4 regions of the Brevibacillus sp. B_LB10_24 genome follow, and region 4 is predicted to be linked to each of the others. Evidence: riboswitches for the same ligand, from Rfam matches in the RefSeq annotation. Region 4 holds a riboswitch; each other region holds the start of a gene.

Region 1 (4,514 bases), on a different contig from region 4:
GCGGTTGATCGGACAATCGAATGGAGAGATTGCCGCTGGTCCCGGGAAACCAGTCACGTTTGGCGAAGTTCAGCTTCGCCTCGTCCAGACGCCGAAAAGCATCTGTGCGCTGTTCGAGAGTAGTCGTTGTCATCATGACAGTTTCACCTCCTCAATTGTTTGCAAGTTTTGCAGAATATGAATCACATCGTAAAACGTCGCGAACGGCTGGTAAGGCAAGCCCAGCTCTTGGCATTTCTGTTCTAAGAGAGAGCGGGCGATGACAAAATCGGCGATTTTTGCCCCCGCCAGATCAGTAATGCTGTCTCCGATTACGATGCGCTGATAACGCTTGGAATCATAACCGCGGATGATCGCTGTTTTGCACATGCCGCAGTCGTTGGAACAGTGTTCATCACAGCGGTGCGGCCAGGTAATCGTGATCCGATCCTGCGAAAAATCGCTGCCGTTGCAGTAAATCCGATTTTCCAGCTGGAAGCGGGCGAGGATGGGGTAGACGAAAAAGTCGATGCCGCCGCTGGTGATCAAAAGCTCAATGCCCGCCTCGTCGCAAAAACGGACGAACTGTTCAAAACCTGGGCGAATCTTCGCGTCTTTGACGATAAACTGAACGATCTCATCTTTTAAAGCAGAAGGCAGCATGGCGAATAATTGGCCGACTCCTTCTCTGATGCTCATCTGCTGCGTCAGGATTTTTTGCATCAGGGGTTCCGCTTCCGGCGGGGCAAAACGGCGCATGATCGCAGCGATGTTGTCCTTTTCCGTGATCGTGCCGTCAAAGTCGCAGAACAGGATAATTTGCTTGCTCACTTGGCGCCACCCCACTTCTCTAGCGCGATCGCCAACGGTTCGGAATGTCTGGCAGCTTCCTCGAGGGAAATTCCGCTGACGGCAGCATCGATCGCCGCGACGAACGCTTTTGCTCCGTCAGTGGCACCGCCCGGATGGCCGTGAATACCGCCGCCTGCGTTGACCACTTGATCGACGCCGAAATCGGCATAGAGCTGGGGCACAAGGCCGGGATGAATCCCCGCAGACGGCACAGGGAAGGGACGCTTCAACGTCTGATGCGGCTGCGTCAGACTGTCTGCCAGTTTGAGCGCATCCGACTTATCCAGGGCGACATTGCCGTACGGCGACGGGAACAAGACCAGGTCGGCGCCGGCCAGCCGCATCAGTTTGCCCAGCAAAAGCGGCGTGGCGATGCCGTAGTCGGGCGAAGGGTAATAGGCTCCCGCCAATGCCGGATGGGACATGATCGGGATGGTGATGTCGGGATCGGCAGCCAGGCGGTGCAGCACGTCAAAGCCATATGCCAACACGTTGAACAACAGGCAGGTGGCTCCCGCTTCGACCGCCCGCTTTGCCTTTTCCGGCAGCTGGTGGCTCGGGCCGGTCAGATTGGCAGCGTAGAGAACGGGTTTGCCGGTCTTTGCCTCGACTTCTTTGGCGATTTGCCCGAAAGCGGATATGCGTTCGAGGAACGGGGCGCGGTCGTCGGCAAAGAAGATTTCATCGTCCTTGATCAGGTTGACGCCGCCTAGCGCCTGTGCGCGAAATTGCGTTTTCAAGTCGTCAAAAGGAAGGCCCAGGCACGATTTGAAAATGCTCATCAAGAGCGGCCGTCCGTGAACCTTTGTCAGCTCTCTCAGTCCGTCAATTCCGAACTTGGGGCCGGGAAAGGCGGATGTAAAGGAAGGCGGGAACTGGACGTCGATCAGCTTGATTTTTCCGTCCATCGACAGCTTTCCGAATATACCGGTCAAGAGCGAGGGGATGTCTTTGGTAAAGTTGCGAACCGGGTAGCTTACGGTGATCAGGCCGCGGGTTTCGCCGTTTTCAAGCACGGACAGCGGCTCGGTGCCGGCCGGCTCGCCGAGATATGGGCGAAGTTCCGCTTGTTTGGCCGCGGGCAGGTCGGTCCACGAGCCTACGGTCATGCCGACAGCAATGGCAGCAGCCTTTTTTTCCAGATCTTTCGCTTGCGTCAAGTAGGTGACCAGGATGCGTTCCTCATTCACGTGCGCAGGCCTCCTTTCGGATATAAGACAATAAAAAAACCGCCTACGAGAGGAGAGGCGGCAGGGTTTCCAAGCGTTCTCCTCTCATCTCTCAGAAGCCGCACCACATGCGGTTCTGCAGGATTTAGCACCGTTTCGCACTTTATGAAAAGCAGCGCGCCGGTTGCCGGGCATCATCGGGCCAGTCCCTCAGCCATCTCGCGATAAGAGTTTATGGAAGTATACGTTTGTCACTTTCGCTGTTGCTAGTAAAATCATATGACGTTTAACTGCAAGCGTCAAGCCTGAGTTTGCCGCCCCGCTGCTGCCAGTTGAAATGCGTGCGGAAGAATCTTGACAGATGCTGCTCCACTGTGTAAGATTCAACTAACAATCACATACGACTTGGATGACCTTATCCAGAGACGGTGGAGGGACTGGCCCGATGAAACCCGGCAACCGACATTTCGACAGATCACAACAGTCGCAATGCACGGTGCTAAATCCTGCAGAAACAAACAATTCTGGAAGATAAGGGGAATAACGTTGACTACTGGATACAACGACCTCTTCTCTCCGGGGAAGAGGTCGTTTTTTTTCATTTTTGATTGATTATCAGCCGAAGGGAGCAAGAGAGGATATGGCTTATCGTCCGTTGTCTGAACAAGAAGCCGTTGAATACGTCAGGAATTTGCCTGATCTATTTGACCGTAATGCCGCATTGACAAGCCGTGAGATTGGCGACGGCAACCTGAACCTGGTATTTCACATCCGAGATGATCGAGCGGATAAGAGTGTGATCGTCAAGCAAGCGCTGCCGTATGCCCGAGTCGTCGGCGAGTCTTGGCCGCTGACGCTGGACCGGTCCCGGATTGAGAGTGAAGCTTTGAAGATTCAGCACAAGCTGGCACCCGGGCTGGTTCCGCTGGTCTATCACTACGACAGCGAGTTGGCGCTGACGGTGATGGAGGATTTGAGCAACCACGTGATCATGCGCCAAGGGCTGATCGCGGGCAACCGCTATCCGCTGTTTGCCAAGCACATCGGACGTTTTATAGCCCATACGCTGTTTTTTACTTCCGACCTGGGCTGCGACCCGTTCGAGAAAAAAGCGCTGGTAGGGAAGTTTATCAATCCGGAATTGTGCAAAATCACGGAGGATTTGGTCTTTACTGATCCTTATGAAGATGCTCCAACCAACAATTTTAACCCGCTGATCCGCAAGGAAGTGGAAGCGATCTGGAACAACGCGGAATTAAAGCGGGAGATTGCCCATCTGAAGTACGGCTTCTTGACGAAGGCGGAGGCGCTGCTGCACGGCGATTTGCACACGGGCAGCATTTTCGTCACGGAAACGAGCACGAAGGTGATCGATCCGGAGTTTGCTTACTACGGGCCGATCGGCTTTGACATCGGTGCCGTGATCGCCAACCTGCTGCTCAATTACGCCGCCCAGTCCGGCTTGCAAAGCGATCAGGAACAGCGCAAGGAGTACCGGAAATACCTCCTGGAGACGGCGGAAAACGTTTGGGAAGAATTCGTCTCGCAATTTGTGCAACTCTGGCATCGCCAGGCAAAAGAGCGCAGTGCCCATGTAGAAGGATTCTGGCAGGAGTACGTGGTCAACCTGCTGGCTGACAGCGCAGGGTATGCCGGCTGCAAGATGCTTCGCCGAGTGATCGGGCTGGCCGGAGTTGCCGACCTGAACAGCATTCAGGACGATGCGGCCCGGGCCGATGCAGAGCGGCTGGCGCTGGCGATCGGGCAGGCTCTGATCCTGGAGCGCCGCTCGTTAAAAGGCAGCACTGACATCAGCGATCTCGCATGCCGGGTGACGGCAGCGTTTGGACAGGAGGCAGTCTTATGAGTAGTGCGGCAAAACGTTTGGTGCCGCTGGAATGGGCGGGAGATCATCTGCGGCTCCTCGATCAGACCCGTTTACCAGTCGAAGAGGTCTATTTGCAGCAGACGACGGTACAGCAAGTTTGGGAGGCGATCCGCCACCTGCAGGTGCGGGGCGCGCCTGCCATCGGCATGGCTGCGGCTTACGGACTCTACCTTGGCATCAGGGAGAGCACGGCAGGGAACTTTGGCGATTTTTGGCGGCACGTCGAAGAACAAGCCGACTATCTGGCCTCCTCCCGACCGACGGCGGTCAATCTGTTCTGGGCTTTAGACCGGGTAAAGGCGCGGGTCAGGCAGGAAGAGGGCAAGCCGATCGAAGAGATCAAGCAGGCTGTCCTGGCGGAGGCGCTGGCCATTCAGGAAGAGGATGAGCGCGTCTGCCGCGCGATCGGTGAGAACCTGCTGACCTTGCTGCAGGACGGGATCGGGGTCCTGACCCACTGCAACGCCGGCTCGCTGGCAACGGCCGCCTACGGGACGGCGACGGCTCCGTTTTACCTGGCGAAGGAGCGGGGCTGGAATTTGCGGGTGTACGCAGACGAGACACGCCCCGTCCTGCAGGGATCGCGCTTGACCGCCTACGAGCTGCAGAGCGCGGGGATCGATGTG
Region 2 (4,514 bases), on a different contig from region 4:
TGAAGATTGGCTGCCACGTCAGCATCAGATCGGGCTATTTGGCCGCAGCAAAGACCGCCCTGGCGCTGGGGGCCCGTTCGTTTCAGTACTTTCCCAAAAATCCGCGCAGCTTGTCCGTCAAGCAGTTTGACCATCGGGATGCTGCAATGTGCCGGGCGTATTGCGAGGAACATCAGCTTCTCTCGATCGCCCACACCCCGTATCCGACGAATTTGTCGGCAGATGCGCCGGAGCTGTATGCGGCAACGGTCCAATCGCTGCTGAACGATCTGGAGATCGCAGATGCCTGCGGATCCGTGGGGATCGTCGTCCACTTCGGCCAGTACAAGGGGGCCAGCACAGATCCGCTCTACGGCTACCAACGGATGATCGGCATGCTAAACGAGGTCCTGGGCAGGTGGGAGGGCCAAGCCCTGGTCCTGCTGGAGAACAACGCGGGGCAGGGTGGGCGGATGGGGACGACCCTGGAAGAGTTGACCGAAGTGCGCAGCCTGCTGGCCCATCCGGAAAAAATCGGCTTTTGCCTCGATACCTGCCATGCCTTTGCCAGCGGCATGTGGACGGGCGGAAATTGGCCGCAAGTGGCTGAGAAAGCGAGGGGCATGGGCTACCTGTCGCATTTGCGGGCCGTGCATCTCAACGATTCCCGCTACCCGTCCGCATCGCGCCGCGACCGCCATGCCAACATCGGGCAAGGCGAGATCGGGGCTGAATCGTTGGTGGAACTTTTGCAAACCCCGGAAGTAGATGAACTTCCCGTCATCCTGGAAACGCCGACTCCCGCATCGGGATCTCACCGGGAAGAGATCGCCTTGGTAAACCGTTTGCTCGATCGCTAGTTCGATCGCTGGTATCTTTGCCCTGCTTCGTGCTAAAGTAAGGTGTGGAGGCGATAGCAAAGTGAAGCGATTGGTAAAAGTGACAATCCGGGATTTTTCCGCGATTGCCGAAAACCTGAATGAACCGGGCGAACTGGCCCTCTATGAGTCGGCGAACGGACGTACATACGAAGCCGAGATTGAGCCGGATGGCTATGCGGTTGTCGACGTGACCGATGAAGATTACATCGAACTGGCTCCCGGCGAATACCAGATCATGATCGAAGAGTGGACGGCGGCAGGAAAGCTGGGTGAGCTCACCCTCGAAACCAAATCCGACCCTGAGAACGACATGAACCTGCTTTACCGCGGGGTGGACGCCGACGGCCGCGAGGTGCAACAAGCCCAGTCGCTGCCCAAGCAGGTAGTATCGCAGCTGGCCAAAACCTGGTTTGGCAGCGGAAAGTAAAAACAGCAGCAGGTATCGCACCTGCTGCTGTTTTCCTTTCAACATGACGGCTTCTTGCGCTGTGCTTCCAGCTCGTCGAACAGTTTTCTGGTCAGGGCCTCCTTGTCTGAGGAGTGCTCCCATTCCGATTTAAAGCGGCGCAGCGATTCCAGCAGAGATTGCTCTTCCTCGGCAACGGCAAATGACTCGAAGTTCTCCTTCGGGTCGAACCACATCAGCCGATCGTCGAGCCCGCTGCGAAGATACGTTTCCTTCCAGTGGTCCGGAAACGAATAAGGCTGCTCGGCGAGGACGATCCCCAGCACGTCGTCTGATTGGAGCGGGAGAAAGTAATCGTACTGGTCTTTGTAACCGCCTTCGGACAAGCGGAGTATCTCCAGCGTATAATGCAGGTAATGCTGTCCAGTTTCTTTGTCTTTGACAATCTGGTACCGTTCAAAATCGTTTTCTTTCAGCTTGTTTACCGTGTCCAGCTTGGCCATAAATGCATCTCTCGGAAAAAATTGGGCATGCTCGTTCATCCGTGTAACCCCTTTGTCATTCATCGTACGGTTTAGCTTCATGGTAGCAAAAAGCGGTGCTGCTGACAAATCGAAAAGGCAGTGAACTCGTTCAGCTTCGCTGAACATCGGGGAATCAGATGGGGACTCTACCCCACCTGATTCAAGGCCCACCTATAGAGGTGGGGGTCTTAACCCAATAAATCGATATCGAATAAACTCGGGGAACTGCAGTCCCAAACAAAAAGAGCCGCGGCAATGACCGGGCTCTTCTGGCATTTGTTTGATACCGATTAGTTGTCTGTGCTTCCCACGATTACGAGTAGAATAAACAGCACCAGCACGACGGCGAAATTTTCGAAAAACCCTCCACAGAACGATGTGCTCATTTCTTGTTCCTCCTCCTTTCGATTATGCTCTAGTGTATACACTTTTGACTAGTTTGTTGTGGGCAGGTATCTTGGTGCCCGGCAAAATGGGCTGATCACCATTCAGCCTGAAGACCGCTCATTGACGAAGCAGCAAGCAAATGCTAATATATAATGAATAAAAAATTGCATGACAAGTACTCTTATCAAGAGAGGTGGAGGGACTGGCCCTGTGAAGCCTCGGCAACCGGTATCTGGTGCCAATTCCAGCAAAGCGCGCTCGCTTTGACAGATAAGAGAGGAGCATAGTCATTTTGTGCGCAATCCTCTTCTTATATGCCGGGAAGAGGTATTTTTATGTCAGAAAGAGGTTATTTACGATGAGCAAACCGAGTTTTCAAGAGCAACTGTGTCGTAAAATTCTCATATTGGACGGCGCGATGGGAACGATGCTGCAGCAGGCAGACCTGACAGCAAAAGACTTTGGCGGCGAGGAGTATGAAGGCTGCAACGAAATCCTCAACCTCACCCGGCCGGATGTGATTCGCTCTATACACGAAAAGTACCTGGAAGCGGGAGCCGACATCATTGAGACCAATACATTCGGGGCGACTACGGTGGTGCTAGCCGAGTACGACCTGCAGGAGAAGGACGAAGAAATCAACATAGAGGCTGCCCGGATCGCCCGTGCTGCGGCGGATGCGGCATCCACTCCCGAGTGGCCGCGCTATGTAGCCGGATCGATGGGTCCGACGACCAAGACGCTGTCACTGACGGGCGGGGTTACGTTTGAAGGGCTGGTAGAGACCTACTACCGCCAGGCCAAGGCCTTAATGATCGGCGGAGTGGATGTGCTGCTCTTGGAGACGTCGCAGGATACGCTGAATGTGAAAGCTGGAGGGATTGGTATCCGCCAGGCCTTTTCCGAGCTGGGACGGGAAGTGCCCGTGATGATCTCAGGCACGATCGAGCCGATGGGCACCACCCTGGCGGGCCAAAATATCGAAGCGTTCTACGTTTCCATCGAACATCTAAAGCCGGTGTCGGTCGGTTTAAACTGCGCGACCGGACCGGAGTTCATGCGCGACCATCTGCGGACCTTGGCCGACCTGTCCGGGTGCGGTGTAAGCTGCTACCCCAATGCCGGCTTGCCGGATGAAAACGGACACTACCATGAATCGCCGCAATCCCTGGCTGCGAAGATGGCCGCTTTTGCCGAAAGAGGATGGCTCAACATCGCCGGAGGCTGCTGTGGAACGACGCCGGAACACATCAAGGCGATGGCGGAGGCGCTCAGCGGCTACGAACCTCGTCCCTTGGAATCCAAGCCGCTTGCCGCGGTGTCGGGGATCGATGTCGTCTACGTGGAGGAGGACAACCGGCCGCTTTTGGTCGGCGAGCGGACAAACGTCATCGGTTCGAAAAAGTTCCGTGATCTGATCGCCGCCGGACAGTATGAGGAAGCGTCCGATGTCGCCCGCGCCCAGGTCAAGCGGGGGGCCCACGTCATCGACGTCTGCCTGGCCGACCCGGACCGGGACGAACTGAAGGATATGGAGAACTTTCTCGGCTATGTGGTGAAAAAGGTAAAAGCTCCGCTGATGATCGACTCGACCGATGCTGAAGTGCTGGAATTGGGGTTGAAATTCTCGCAGGGCAAGGCGATCATCAACTCGATCAACCTGGAGGACGGATTAAAGCGCTTTGAAGAAGTAGTGCCGCTCATCCATCGCTACGGCGCGGCGGTCGTCGTGGGGACGATCGAGGAGTCCGGGATGGCGGTCACTCGCGAACGCAAGCTGGAAGTGGCGAAGCGCTCCTACGATCTCTTGGTCAACCAGTTCGGGGTGAAGCCGCAGGACATCATTTTTGACCCGCTGGTCTTCCCGGTCGGGACAGGGGATGAACAGTACATCGGATCGGCGTTGGAAACCGTCGAGGGAATCCGCCTGATCAAGCAGGAGATGCCGGAGTGCAAGACGATTCTCGGCGTCAGCAACGTCTCGTTTGGTTTGCCGCCGGCAGGTCGGGAAGTGCTGAATGCGGTCTTCCTGTACCATACGACCCTGGCCGGCCTGGATTATGCGATCGTCAATACGGAGAAGCTGGAACGCTACGCTTCGATTCCGCAGGAGGAGCGGGAGCTGGCGGAAGCGCTGCTGTTCAGAACCAATGACGAGACGCTGGCGGCCTTTACGGATTTTTACCGCCAGAAGAAAGTAGTCGTAAAAAAAGAGGCTTCGACGCTGACCCTGGAGGAGCGATTGGCCAATTACGTCGTGGAAGGCTCGAAAGAGGGCCTGATCCCCGACCTGGAGGAAGCGCTGAAGAAATACGCTCCGCTCGATATCATCAACGG
Region 3 (4,514 bases), on a different contig from region 4:
AATCATATATTGTCGAATCAGGTTTCATACTCTTTTACATCTAGATAAAAGTGTATAAATGAAAAAACCCGTTTGCAACTGTCGCAAACGGGTTTCCTAGCGGTCAGCCGGGCCGTATTAAAACGCCGGTACAATCTCGCCTTTAAATTGCTCTTCGATATATTTCTTTACTTCTGGTGTATTCAACGCTTCTGCAAGCTTCTTGATGGCGTCAGAATCTTTGTTGTCAGGACGAGCCACCAGGTAGTTGGCATATGGAGAATCCTTGTCTTCCACTGCCAGTGCGTCTTTCGTCGGGCTCAAATTGGCTTCCAGGGCGTAGTTGGTGTTGATCAGGGCCAGATCTACTTCATCCAGGACGCGCGGCAGCATGGCTGCTTCTACTTCCTTAAACTTGACGTTTTTCTTGTTTTCCACGACGTCTTTGGCCGTTCCGGAAATGCCAACGCCTTCTTTCAATTTGATTACGCCGTTTTTCTCCAACAGAGCCAGTGCGCGTCCGTTGTTGGTCGGATCGTTGGGAAGAGCGATGGTTGCGCCTTCCGGCAGTTCGTCCAGGGACTTGTATTTTTTCGAATAGGCGCCAAACGGCTCGATGTGTACAGCTACGACCGGTTGAAGGTCCATGTTTTTGTCTTTATTGAACTGCTCCAGGTACGGGAGGTGTTGGAAGTAGTTCGCGTCCAACTGCTTTTCGTCCAACTGCACATTAGGCTGGACGTAATCCGTAAACTCTTTGATCTCCAGATTGATGCCTTCTTCCTTCAGCTTCGGCTGGATAAACTTCAGAATCTCCGCGTGCGGGGTCGGGGAAGCACCTACTTTCAGAGTTACCTCCTGTTGTTTTTCCCCTCCGGCATCGCCACCAGACGAGGCATTCGAGGCCGGTGCAGATTCGTTTTTGCTGCCGCAAGCGGACAGCGAGAGTGCCAGCGTTAAAGCAAGCGCGGATACGATCCATTTTTTCATGATTTCTTTTCCCCCTTAAGGATTTATATATTGTGACTCCTACTTTCGGCTGAAACGGATCACCAGTCGATCCCCCAGCATCTGCAGGATTTGAACCAACACCAATAAAATTACGACAGTGACAATCATGACGGTTGTTTGAAACCTCTGATAACCGAAGCGAATGGCCAAATCTCCCAGTCCGCCGCCGCCAATCACACCTGACATCGCCGTGTAGGAGACCAGCGTTACAGTTGTGATCGTGATTCCTGCGATCAGGCCGGGACGCGACTCCGGCAGCAGGACCCTCCGGATGATCTGCCAGTTGGACGCTCCCATGGATTGTGCCGCTTCGATCACTCCGCGGTCCACTTCGCGCAGCGAGGTCTCCACGAGCCGGGCGAAAAAGGGCGCGGCTCCGATGACCAACGGCGGTATGGTGCCTTTTACCCCCAGCGATGTGCCCACGATAAACTTGGTCACAGGAATCAGAAGGATCATCAAGATGATAAACGGAACAGAACGAAGGACGTTGACGATAAAGGATACAATGGCATAAAAAAACCGGTTTTGCAGCAGCTGCCCCTTCGAGCTGAGGAACAGCAGAATGCCCAGCGGCAGGCCGATTACGACAGTGAACAGTGTGGAGAAGCCGAGCATGGCCAAGGTGTCAATCGTCGCCTGGCTGATGTCTTCCCAGTCAATGTCTGCCAATAACTGCCAAAGCTGCTCCATTTTTTAGATCACCTCCACTTCAAGCCCGCGCCCTCGCAGCGATTCAATCGTCCGTCTGCCGCGTTCGGCGTCGCCTTCCAGCTCAACGACAAGCTGACCGTACGGGGTCTCTTTCATGCGGGATATCGTTCCCTGCAGGATGTTGAAGGAAGTCCCCGTCTCCTGCATCGTTTGGAATAAAATCGGCTGATAGGTCTGTTCACCCAAGAAGGTGATGCGAATGATCGTGCGGTCATTCGCCGACTTTTCGTGGGAAACTGCTTCTTTCAGCTCGACAGAATCGGCAACCTGCTCGACAAACTCTCTGGTTACGCGATGCTGCGGCTTCAGGAAGACATCGACCACCTTGCCGGACTCGACGATCTTCCCCCCGTCGATCACTCCTACCCGATCGCATATCGACCGGATGACGTGCATTTCGTGCGTAATCAGTACGACGGTAATCCCCAGTTTGCGGTTGATATCCAGCAAAAGCGCGAGAATCGAATTCGTCGTTTGCGGATCGAGCGCCGAAGTGGCTTCGTCGCAGAGCAGCACCTTGGGGTCGTTCGCCAGTGCCCTGGCAATTCCCACACGCTGTTTCTGCCCGCCGGACAATTGGGATGGGTATTTGTTCCGATGCTCCTGCAGTCCGACGAGGGCCAACAGATCAGTCACCTTCTGCTCGATTGCGGCCTTCGGTGTTTTTGCCAGCTTCAGCGGGAAAGCGATGTTGTCTGCCACGGTTGCGGATGACAGCAAATTGAAGTGTTGGAAAATCATTCCAATCTGCCGCCGCTGCTGCTGCAGTTTCCCGTCGTCCAGCGCAGTAAGCTCGACTCCATCTATCAGGACGCGGCCGGAAGTGGGCTTCTCCAACAGATTGATGCAGCGAATCAGTGTGCTTTTTCCGGCGCCGGAGTGTCCGATGACCCCGTATATCTCGCCTTTTTTTATGGAAAGATCAATACCGCGCAGCGCCGGCACCATTTTTCCGTCTACTCTATAATCCTTGTGAAGATTCTCTAAACGAATCAACCACATCACCTCCTGTCACGAAAAAAACCCCTTTTTCCAAAATGAAAAAGGGGTTGTATGCAAATCCGCCCCTTCTCATCTCTCAAGATTCGTCATCTTGTAGGAATTGGCACCGCGACACCCATCCGTTGAATGGGCCGGCTGCCGGGCTTCATAGGGCCTGTCCCTCCGCCTCTCTTGATAAGAAGAATTCCGTTATCATGTTAAGAATTCACGTTTAAATACAAAATGGATTATATTCGAAATGCCCGGAAAAAGTCAATGGAAATCTATTTTCCACTGACTCTACGAAGGATCAGCCGACTGATGCTGCAATTTCTCCCGAACGAAAGCCTGCACATCCGGGATCGACGGCAGCAGCACAGAACCGCCGCGGTTCACTTCCTGGAAAGCATTCGGCTGGGGCAGCTGATACCCTTCCGCTTCTGCTTTGTGTAAGGTGAGGCACAGGCCGGCCAGTTTGATCATATCCATGGACGTCAGGTTGGTCTGGACGTACGGACTCACCTTTTCCAAAATGTTAGGCAGCTGGATGACGGACATGCCGCTCTGCAATTGATCGGCAAGGGCAGTCAGCAGTTTGCGCTGTCTTTCCGTCCGGGTGTAGTCGGACGTCGCATCATGGCGGAACCGTGCATACTGGAGCGCCTTGTCCCCGTCCAGATGCTGCAGTCCCTTTTTCAGATTGATGTCGTACTTCCCTTTGTCTCCCGGATCCCGGTAGTACATGTTCTTCTCGACATCGATATCGACACCGCCGACGGCGTCGATCAAACTCTTAAACCCTTCAAAGTCGGTAATCACGTAGTAGTTGACGGGAATTCCCGTAAACTGGCTTACCGTCTCCATCGCCAGCGACGGCCCGCCATGTCCCAGCGCCGCATTGATCCGCGATTCTCCGTAGCCGGGTATGTCGACATACGTATCCCTCAGGATGGAAAAGATATCATACGTCTTGCCGACAGGATCGATGCTGACCAGCAGCATGCTGTCGGAGCGCGGCACTTCATTGCGGTCCCTCGCATCAACCCCCATCATCAGGATGTTGACGCGTTCTTTCCCGCCCCAGAGAGGAATTTGCTCTTTATTCGGCTTCTTGCCCGAATCCGGGTCTTTCACAATGTTGGGCTGTTGAATATCTTTTGCAAACGTGTAGAAGCTGTATCCGTAATAGCCCCCAATGGCTATCATCACCAAAAGCAGCACGGCAAATATGCGTTTTAGTTTTCGTCTCAAAAGTACCACCTGTCTTTTTTGGCGCTCACATCATGACCGCATCATATGTCGCAATTTGTCACTTTATCCACTTAGTATACTATATGAGTTTGAAATGACACACCCATAATTTTAGGAAAAAAAAGATACCTTTGAGGTATCCAAATGACTTTTATCCTGCTTCTTTACTTGAATAAGGAGCTCTTCAGCTTATCCTGCGCCGGCACCTTCAACAAATAAACGGTTTGCAATGCGTCTCCATTCAGCGTCTTGTAAATCCTCGTCTTGTATTCAATCCCGGCCTCGTCCAGATAAGCCTTCCAAGCCAGGAATACGAGTTTGTCTGTCGTGCGAAGCAGCGTCACCCACCATTTCTGCTCCAGATAGTACGCGATGATCGAGCAAGCTAGCGCAAGCGTGAATGCGAATAGTTCCATCGCATCCCCTCCTTTGTGCTAACCTATGCCGAATGCAGTGCCGCGTCCCCTTGTTTTCTCTTCGTTTCCGTCAACGGGCCATGCCTTGCCGCTTTGCCGTTGATGCGTCCGCGTAATTGGACCGCAGCGCACCCCCGATTCCGGCTACAAAGGTCGGCACCC
Region 4 (4,514 bases):
GGCCGTGCACAACCTCGGCCACATACTGGGTATCAGCGTGCCCCATCGCATCGAAGCGTTCGACAACTCGAACATTCAGGGCGTGGAGCCTGTTTCGGCGATGGTCGTCTTTACCGACGGCCGTCCGGACAAGAAAGAATACCGCAAGTTCAAGATCAAAACGGTAACCGGACCGGACGATTACGGTTCGATGCGTGAAGTGATCCGCCGCCGCTACACTCGGCTCCTGAGAGAGAACCAGGATTTGCCCGATCTGATCGTCATCGACGGCGGCAAGGGGCAGATCAGCGCGGCGATGGAAGTGCTCCAGGACGAGCTGGGGCTGTACATTCCGGTGTGCGGACTGGCCAAGGACGAGAAACATAAAACCGCGGAGCTGTTGTTTGGCGACCCGCCCGCGCCTGTCGAGCTGAAACGGGACAGTTACGAGTTTTACCTGCTGCAGCGCATTCAGGACGAGGTGCACCGTTTTGCGATCACCTTCCACCGGAGTGCCCGCAGCAAGTCGCTGCTCAGCTCACAGCTCGACGAGATTCCAGGCGTTGGCGAACGGAGACGAAAGCTGCTGTTTCAACACTTCGGGTCGATCGAACGGATGCGTCAGGCGAGTGTAGAGGAGTATCGGCAATTGGGATTCGGTGACAAATTGGCGCGTGAAATCATCAAGTATCTGCGCAAAATGAATTGAACGCCGCTTGTTTACGTGGTATAATCCCTTTCAAATGAATAACTAGAACTCACTTCCCTCGTTTGGAGAGTTAAAGCTCCCAACCGAATCGCAGAAGTGAGCTAGAGGCGCGAAGGCCATGAGTACCCTCTTCGAGATGCGGGCATCGACGACGGGAGCGGGAAAGGGGCATTCGCCGAAGTGCGGCCGATTTGCTCGACATCTGCCGTGCTGGGTCTGCGTTGAACAAGCGCAGGACTGTCATCCGCGTGATTGCCTATCACCCGGATGGAGAGCTAACTCACTGAACAGGAGTCTGTTTGATACTGACTGCTGCTCGGAGTAGGGAAGGAGGAACCGGTATGTCCACACGTGGCAGCGGCAGGTTACATCCTCGTCGTTGCCTTTTTTAAATCATTTCTGACAATAAGACGTTTACCCACTTGATTTACGTATCGGATCCAAGAGAGAAGGAGAGAGAAGCCAGAATGGGTTTGATTGTGCAAAAGTACGGCGGCACCTCGGTGGGGACTGTCGAACGCATCATGCGGGTCGCAGACCGGATTATTGAGTATAAAAACGCGGGCAACGACATGGTGGTGGTCGTTTCGGCCATGGGGAAGTCGACAGACGTTTTGATCGAGATGGCGAGACAGATCTCACCCAATCCGTCAGCGCGGGAAATGGATATGCTGCTTACGACGGGCGAACAGGTTTCCATCGCACTGCTGGCCATGGCCCTGCAGCAAAAAGGATATGAGGCGGTCTCTTTGACCGGCTGGCAGGCGGGCATCGCCACGGAATCCGTGCACGGAAAAGCCCGAATTCAGGAAGTGGACCCCGCCCGGATACGTTCGGAGCTGCAGCGGGGACGCATTGTCATCGTCGCCGGTTTTCAGGGGATCAGCGAAAAAGGCGAAATCACGACATTGGGACGCGGCGGATCAGACACGACTGCCGTGGCGCTGGCCGGGAGCTTGCGGGCGGATAAATGTGAAATTTTTACCGATGTATCCGGTGTATACACCGCCGACCCGCGCGTCGTTCCGATGGCGCAAAAATTGGACAGCATCTCGTACGATGAAATGCTGGAGCTGGCGATCCTCGGTGCCGGGGTGCTTCATCCCAGATCCGTGGAAGCGGCGAAAAAATACAAGGTGAAATTAGTGGTCAGATCAAGCTTTTCACCAGAAGAAGGAACTTGCGTAGAGGAGGCTGCCGATATGGAAACAGGAAGAGTAGTAAGCGGTGTTGCCCACGATGAAGATATCGCCAAGATTACCGTCGTAGGAATGCCGGCTCGAGTTGGGACGTTGTCGCGGCTGTTCAACACCTTGGCGGGTGCCCAAATCAACGTCGACATTATCATTCAAAGCTCGTACGATGCCGCCGTCACCAATATTTCCTTCACCGTTTCTTCGGATGATCTGGATAGGACACTCGGAACGCTGGCCGCTTTTCAGGAAGCACTCGGCTTTGACAAGGTGGAGCACGAATCGGGCTTGGCCAAGGTCTCGATCGTCGGCGCAGGGATGATCACCAATCCGGGCGTCGCCGCCGAAATGTTCCAACAGCTTGCGGAGCAGGACATCTCGATCAAGATGGTCTCTACTTCCGACATCAAGGTATCCTGCGTCATTCCCGCCGAGCAGACCAGCCTGGCCGTGCGCACCCTGCATACGGCGTTCGGGCTTGACGTGGCAGAGGAAGCGGTCGTTCACGGCATCTGAGGAGCCCCAAAATCTCCGTTTGGCGGTTGACAGGAAAAGACTCCCGGCGTATGATTAAGAAAAGTTTTTAAAATGGCTATGGTTTGGTGTAGTTTGACAATTTCACAAAAGACTCTTATCAAGAGTGGTGGAGGGACTGGCCCGATGAAACCCGGCAACCCCGCAAGAGCGGAGAGGTGCTAAATCCTACAAGTGTAACAGCGTGCACTTGAGAGATAAGAGTGGGTGACCGGGATGTCTGTTGCACCCCCTCTTCTCCAAAGAAGAGGGGGTTTGTTTTTTCTTTTAATCGGCAAGGGGGAAGCGCAAGTGAAACGTGTGGCAATCGGGGATGTGGTTCTCGAATCAGGAGAATGTATTCGGCAGGTAGAAGTAGGGTATCAGGCGTATGGGACATATGACCGCGAGGCGAACAACGCCGTGGTGGTCTGCCATGCGCTGACCGGAGATGTCTACGTAGCTGGAGACGAACAGCGCGCCGGGTGGTGGGAGGGGTTGATCGGTCCAGGCATGCCGATCGACACCAACAAGTATTACGTGATCTGCAGCAATGTACTTGGCGGCTGCTACGGCACGACGGGACCGGCCAGCTTGTGTCCCGAAGACGGCAAGCCCTATGGCTCGCGATTTCCGTTCATCACGATTCGCGACATGGTCCGGGTGCAGCGCCGGCTGCTGGAGGTCCTCGGTGTCGAACAGCTCTATGCGGTCATCGGCGGATCTGTCGGCGGGATGCAGGTGTACGAGTGGATGACCGAGTACCCGGAGATGATGCAGCTGGCCCTTCCGATTGCCACCTGTTCGCGGTTTTCGGCGATCGCCATCGCCTATAATGACGCGGCCCGTCAGGCGATCCAATCTGATCCCGAGTGGCAGGGCGGCGATTACTACCCTGCGGCCGGACCGAGGCGGGGGCTTTCGGTAGCGAGAATGATCGGGATGATCACCTACCGCACGGCGGAGCTGTTCGAGGAGCGGTTCGGGCGAAGCCTGCAGGCGACCAATGATTCCGATCCGTCCCAGACGATGTTTCAAATCGAAAGCTATTTGCGCTATCAGGGCGAAAAGCTGGTAGACCGCTTTGACGCCAACAGCTATCTCACCCTGCTCAAGGCGATGGATACGCACGACATCGGGGTAAACCGGGGAGGCATCGAACAGGCGCTCTCCCGTGTCCGGGCGAAGGTAGTCAGTATCGCCATTGACAGCGACCTGCTCTACCCTGACTCGCATCAGCGAGATATGGCAGATCTGATGGAACGCCTGGGGAAGAAAATCGACTTCTACCTGATGGAATCCAAATACGGCCACGACGGGTTTCTGGTTGAATTTCAGAAGATGGGGAGGATTATCAAGCCTTACTTCGACAGATGAAAGCAGGCTGGGATCGGCAGCAAGCAAAAAGGCTCCGCCGGAATGCAGGCGGAGTCCTCGTTTTGCCTAGTGCTTGTCCTCCGAATAGACATGGATGGTGACAAGGCGCTGTTTGCCGGGTACAATGGGACTTATGACAAGCTCTGCCCGCACCTTTTTCTTCAAGCAGCGGCCCATTGCTCCGGCGATGATCCCGCACTCGAAGGAAAGGGAATGTTTCAGCCGGCTGCCGGGAAGGTGGTCGTAGAGCAGATGGGTGAGGGAAAATTGACAGTAGTCAGAGGTTTCCTCCACCAGATCAAGCTTTCCGAGCCCAAGCCGGATGAACAGCATGGGCAAGTCAGCGGCGGATTTTAACCCAAATTCACTGCCGATGTCTTTGCCCAACCAGTAGAGGATTGGCGGTTCGCTTTCACCCAGCAGCTTTTGCGTCATCGTCTCACGCAAAAAATGATAGCCAAGGTAGGGCATATTCATTTGCTCCGCACGGGCGATTACGTCAGGGGCGAGGAGGGTAGCAAGCGGATCGATCGTTTGGCGCATCGTTTCGGCTCCTTTTTGTTGGGATTGTTACTACAATATGAGCCGGAGAATGCGGACATGACAGGTTTGACCCGCCAAGTTACAGAGCTGTCCAAAAGCCCGCGGCAAGCTTTTGATGTACCGTGCCGCTGTCGGCTTATTTTTTCTGTCTGACTGCGTTTATTCTAAAGATGAATTCAGTTCATCAATCGCTTGACGCT

What was found. A riboswitch is a leader RNA that binds a small molecule or an ion and turns the genes downstream of it on or off. The one in region 4 is predicted to bind S-adenosylmethionine.
Region 1: linked by a shared signal. The riboswitch ahead of ACI7RC_RS13565 (2,3-diketo-5-methylthiopentyl-1-phosphate enolase) and the one ahead of metX (homoserine O-acetyltransferase MetX) in region 4 are both predicted to bind S-adenosylmethionine.
Region 2: linked by a shared signal. The riboswitch ahead of metH (methionine synthase) and the one ahead of metX (homoserine O-acetyltransferase MetX) in region 4 are both predicted to bind S-adenosylmethionine.
Region 3: linked by a shared signal. The riboswitch ahead of ACI7RC_RS17410 (methionine ABC transporter ATP-binding protein) and the one ahead of metX (homoserine O-acetyltransferase MetX) in region 4 are both predicted to bind S-adenosylmethionine.

The regions. Positions count from the first base shown of each region.
Region 1 covers NZ_JBJQOQ010000013.1:1,620-6,133, reverse strand. Annotated here, with positions in the region: gene ACI7RC_RS13575 (methylthioribulose 1-phosphate dehydratase) at 1-136, opposite strand, end outside; gene ACI7RC_RS13570 (2-hydroxy-3-keto-5-methylthiopentenyl-1-phosphate phosphatase) at 133-810, opposite strand; gene ACI7RC_RS13565 (2,3-diketo-5-methylthiopentyl-1-phosphate enolase) at 807-2,021, opposite strand; SAM riboswitch class I at 2,103-2,231, opposite strand; SAM riboswitch class I at 2,413-2,538, shown strand; gene mtnK (S-methyl-5-thioribose kinase) at 2,641-3,867, shown strand; gene mtnA (S-methyl-5-thioribose-1-phosphate isomerase) at 3,864-4,514, shown strand, end outside.
Region 2 covers NZ_JBJQOQ010000047.1:30,348-34,861, reverse strand. Annotated here, with positions in the region: gene ACI7RC_RS25835 (deoxyribonuclease IV) at 1-839, shown strand, start outside; gene ACI7RC_RS25830 (hypothetical protein) at 901-1,287, shown strand; gene ACI7RC_RS25825 (hypothetical protein) at 1,326-1,808, opposite strand; gene ACI7RC_RS25820 (YjcZ family sporulation protein) at 2,081-2,176, opposite strand; SAM riboswitch class I at 2,356-2,454, shown strand; gene metH (methionine synthase) at 2,536-4,514, shown strand, end outside.
Region 3 covers NZ_JBJQOQ010000020.1:5,931-10,444, forward strand. Annotated here, with positions in the region: gene ACI7RC_RS17400 (MetQ/NlpA family ABC transporter substrate-binding protein) at 118-969, opposite strand; gene ACI7RC_RS17405 (methionine ABC transporter permease) at 1,009-1,683, opposite strand; gene ACI7RC_RS17410 (methionine ABC transporter ATP-binding protein) at 1,687-2,700, opposite strand; SAM riboswitch class I at 2,773-2,887, opposite strand; gene ACI7RC_RS17415 (LCP family protein) at 2,986-3,891, opposite strand; gene ACI7RC_RS17420 (hypothetical protein) at 4,101-4,352, opposite strand; gene ACI7RC_RS17425 (calcium-translocating P-type ATPase, SERCA-type) at 4,423-4,514, opposite strand, start outside.
Region 4 covers NZ_JBJQOQ010000006.1:7,916-12,429, reverse strand. Annotated here, with positions in the region: gene uvrC (excinuclease ABC subunit UvrC) at 1-688, shown strand, start outside; lysine riboswitch at 783-974, shown strand; gene ACI7RC_RS07680 (aspartate kinase) at 1,156-2,397, shown strand; SAM riboswitch class I at 2,510-2,619, shown strand; gene metX (homoserine O-acetyltransferase MetX) at 2,707-3,771, shown strand; gene ACI7RC_RS07670 (DUF2507 domain-containing protein) at 3,838-4,314, opposite strand.